Regions from separate parts of the Ensifer sp. GW823-FHT05D09 genome, predicted to be linked through region 2. Evidence: predicted binding sites of a transcription regulator. Region 2 holds the regulator's gene; the other holds the start of a gene.
The links. Region 2 encodes PhoB, which activates phosphate uptake and scavenging genes when phosphate is short. Its sites were predicted from a motif close to TGTCATNNANCTGTCAT; they were not measured.
Positions count from the first base shown of each region.

Region 1: AC1Q80_RS08605 (LTA synthase family protein) is a predicted target of PhoB. The motif match lies at 926-942, and genes of this name have one in related genera.

Region 1 is NZ_JBXAIA010000002.1:593,505-595,693, forward strand. Features, by position in the region: gene AC1Q80_RS08600 (NAD+ synthase) at 1-706, opposite strand, end outside; gene AC1Q80_RS08605 (LTA synthase family protein) at 977-2,189, shown strand, end outside.
Region 2 is NZ_JBXAIA010000001.1:460,164-462,352, forward strand. Features, by position in the region: gene phoU (phosphate signaling complex protein PhoU) at 1-220, shown strand, start outside; gene phoB (phosphate regulon transcriptional regulator PhoB) at 419-1,102, shown strand; gene AC1Q80_RS02275 (GcrA family cell cycle regulator) at 1,164-1,688, opposite strand; gene AC1Q80_RS02280 (aspartate aminotransferase family protein) at 2,109-2,189, shown strand, end outside.

The DNA.
Region 1 (2,189 bases), on a different contig from region 2:
CGAGCGACTTGTCGGTGTTGAAGGCGAAGCTCGCGCCGTCGAACACCAGTTCATCCTGCCCGCCAAGCTGGTTGGCGTAGATCATCGGCAGGCCGGTCTCGATCACCTGCTTCAGCACCACCTGATGGCGCACATCCACCTTGTCGCGATAATAGGGCGAACCGTTCGGCGACAGCAGGATTTCAGCACCGCTTTCGGCCAGCGTCTCGCACACGCCGAGATCGCCCCAGATATCCTCGCAGATCGGAATGCCGATGCGGATGCCGCGGAAATTGACCGGCCCGGGCATCTCGCCCTGGTCGAACACCCGCTTCTCGTCGAACTCGCCATAATTCGGCAGATCAACCTTGTCGCGCACCGCAATGATCTTGCCGCCGTCGAGAACGGCTACGGCATTGTGGCGTCCCGTCTTGGCAAGACGCGGGAAGCCGATAATGACGCCCGGACCGCCGTCGGCGGTCTCTCCCGCCAGCTTTTCCACCGCTTGCAGGCAGGCCTTGAGGAAGGCGGGCTTTAGAACCAGATCCTCCGGCGGATAACCGGAAATGAAAAGCTCGGTAAGAAGAAGGAGGTCGGCGCCCTGGCGCGCCGCATCGGCGCGCGCCTCACGCGCTTTCGCCAGATTTCCGGCGATATCGCCGACAGTTGGATTGAGCTGGGCAACGGCGATGCGAAGCAGGGTGGGAGCAGCTTTATGAGCGGTCATGAGCGGGCCTGTCGGTCTGTTCTCGAACGAATGCGTCTGACTTTCGCCCCGATCTTTAGCGCAATCCGCGCCAAAATACCCACAGCCAATCGCAGCGAAGCGAAGAATTCCAAAAAAATTCTGCTATTTCGGATTGTTATCGGCTCCGGTTCGCACACCCTCACGTGACGAAAACCTGTTTCCAAACACCCTGAACAAGCCATTCATCCCCTGTTCAAAATGACAGTCGTATGACAGTTACACGACGCATTGATGAAATTGGAGAAGATGTTGGCTAGTATCGATTCAGCCGTAGCGAGGAGATCACGAGTCTACGCCGATAGACCCGGATTTGCCGCGCGGCACGCCAAGACGCTGACCTCCGCACGCAGCGCATTGCTTTCGCTGTCAATCGCGGCTGCGCTCGTTTTCGCAGTCGAGTTGATCGTGCGCCACTCCCTGGCCGACACGGTTTCCTACTTCCTCGACCCGACGCGCCCCGCCTGGACCACCATCGGTGCATTCTTCCTCATTCTGCTCGCCATCGATGGTGTTTTCGGCCGTGAGCACAAGTCCGCCGTGGTAATCGCGCCGCTGGCGATCATACCGGCCATCATCTGCCAGCAGAAGCAGGTCTTCCTTTCCGACCCGCTCTATCCGACCGACTTTCTCTTCGGTCGCCAGATCCTCGAGCTGATGCCGGTTCTGGTCAAGGACCGTCCCTGGACTGCTGTCGGCATTGCTGTCGGCCTTCTCGCAGCCGTTGCCGCCATCGGATTGCTCCTCCGCTACGCGTGGCGCAACTTCCCCAAGCTGACGCGCCGCGAGCGCATCGCCCGCGCGGCCTTTGCGCTGCCGCTGCTCTTCGCCTTCTGGAACATCATGGACTACAACCAGTTCTCCTGGATCCGTGATCGCCTGAAGGTCATCCCCATCATGTGGGATCAGACCGAAAACTATCGTCACAACGGCTTTGCGCTGGCGTTCGCGATCAACCTGCCGATGGCCAATGTCAGCGCACCTGCCGGCTACATGGCCGATGCGATCGACCGCATCCCGGTCAAGCCGCTGCCGGCCGGCACGTCCCATCGCAGCAAGCCCGACGTTATCGTGCTGATGAGCGAGTCCTTCTGGGATCCGACCCGTCTGCCGAACGTCAAGCTGTCGCCCGACCCGATGCCGACGATCCGCGAGATGCAGTCCGGCAACGTGTTCTCGCCGGAGTTCGGCGGCATGACGGCGAATGTCGAGTTCGAAGCGCTGACCGGCTTTTCCAACGCCTTCCTGCCCTATGGCAGCATCCCGTACCAGCAGTACATCCGCAATCCGATCCCTTCGCTTGCCACCTTCTTCCGTGGCGAGGGTTATGTTTCGCGGGCCATCCACCCGTTCCAGAGCTGGTTCTGGAACCGCACCGCCGTCTACAAAGCCTTCGGTTTCGACACCTTCAAGTCGGAGGAAAACATGCCGCCGATGCAGAAGCGCGGCATCTTCGCCTCGGACG
Region 2 (2,189 bases):
CACCTCGCTGTTCCGCGAGCTGCTCACCTACATGATGGAAGATCCGCGCAACATCACGCCCTGCACGCATCTTCTGTTCTGCGCCAAGAACATCGAGCGCATCGGCGACCACGCCACCAACATCGCCGAGACGATCTATTACATGGCGACGGGCGCCCAGCCGGAAGGCGAACGTCCGAAGGACGACAATACGTCGACGCTGGGTGCCGTAAAGGACTAAGCCCGGATACGTTCGAGTGCCTGCTTATGAACCTGCTCCGGTCGCAGCCCTGGTTGCGGCCCTGCTTTGCTGCGTCTGTAGCCCTGCGTTTTCTAGCGTGCCTTTGAAAACGCCCGGGATGCTCCAGATGCTATATGTTCGAGCATCTCACTGCGTTCGATCGAACACGGGATGCTCTGGGTAAGGAGACGTTACCTGATGTTGCCGAAAATCGCCGTTGTCGAAGACGAGGAGGCGCTGAGCGTGCTCTTGCGCTATAACCTCGAAGCCGAGGGTTTCGATGTCGATACGATCCTGCGTGGGGATGAGGCCGAGATCCGTCTGCAGGAGCGCCTGCCGGATCTCTTGATCCTCGACTGGATGCTGCCGGGTGTTTCCGGCATCGAGCTTTGCCGACGCCTTCGCCAGCGCCCGGAGACCGAGCGCCTGCCGATCATCATGTTGACGGCGCGGGGCGAGGAGAGCGAGCGGGTTCGCGGCCTTGCCACAGGTGCCGACGACTATGTGGTCAAGCCGTTCTCGACCCCTGAGTTGATGGCCCGCGTCAAGGCGATGCTGCGGCGTGCCAAGCCCGAAGTTCTGTCTACGCTGCTGCGCTGCGGCGATATTGAACTCGACCGCGAAACCCACCGGGTGCATCGCCGCACGCGCGAGGTCCGCCTCGGTCCGACGGAATTCCGCCTGCTCGAATTTCTGATGTCCTCTCCGGGTCGGGTTTTCTCGCGGTCGCAGCTTCTCGACGGCGTCTGGGGCCACGATATCTATGTCGACGAGCGTACCGTCGATGTGCATGTCGGCCGCCTGCGCAAGGCGCTGAATTTTTCGAGCATGCCGGATGTCATCCGCACCGTTCGCGGTGCCGGCTACTCGCTCGAGAGCTGAGCCATTCATCCAATAAAAAAGGGGCCGCGCGGCCCCTTTTTTATGTGTTGTCTTCGAAGCCTTAGCGAGCGCGGCGGCGCTCGGCGGACGGCTGGTAGGCAAGCCGCGCATGGAAAGTGCAATAGGGCGAAGCTTCCGGAGAGTCGTTGCCGCAGAAGTGGAACTCTTCCTTCAGCGGGTCGCCGATCGGCCACTTGCAGGTGCGCTCCGTCAGCTGCGTCAGCTCAAGGCGGCGCGACATCGGCACGACCACATCCGTCCGAACGCTGAAATCCTGTTCGGCAACGAAATCGACTTCGACCTCTTCCTTGAGAACGGTGGCGCCAGCCGGGCGGGTAACCGTGCGGGTGGTGACGCGCGAAGCGTAGTTCGGAGCGCGCGGCGCCGAGGTGGCCGGGCGCTGCTTCGGCCGGGTCGCGGCGGCTGTGCCGCCAGCCTTGGCCCTGCCGGGCAGGCTCAGCCGGTGAACCTTGCCGATGACCGCATTGCGGCTGACGCCGCCAAGCTGTGCCGCGATCTGGCTCGCGCTCAGGCCCTCGGACCAAAGCTTCTTCAGTTTTTCCACCCGCTCGTCAGTCCAGTTCATTTCTGCACTCTCCGTTCTCAGCGTTGGCGATGACAGAATCCCTCACCACGCTCCGGACAGGCTCCGGAGCTGCAACGCGATAACACTTTTGGTGACTAGGTCCGCCGCATGCGTCTAGTAATTGAACGTTAACCTACTGACCGGCGGACTCCGTGGCAAGAGTCCGCGGAATCACGCCGAATCGATTTCTTGGTTTTCCCCAACTTGCTCGGTGGGCGTTGTATTTTTGCAAGCCCTGCCGGGTGATTTTTTCGTCGCATGGATGAGCCCGGTCCGACGGCACTGCAAGGCTTGGTTTTGTTGACATTGCGCTGCGAAATAGGAATAGTGCCTGCGCCGCCGCAAGGCGGCATTTTTAATTTTCTGCCGCGCTTAACAGGGCGCGGATCGATGCTGATAGCAATGAAGGAGAGGCTCGCCATGACTGCAACCACGCCGCTTTACGACACCTACATGCGTGCGCCGTTGCGTTTCGAGCGAGGAGAGGGTGTCTGGCTGATT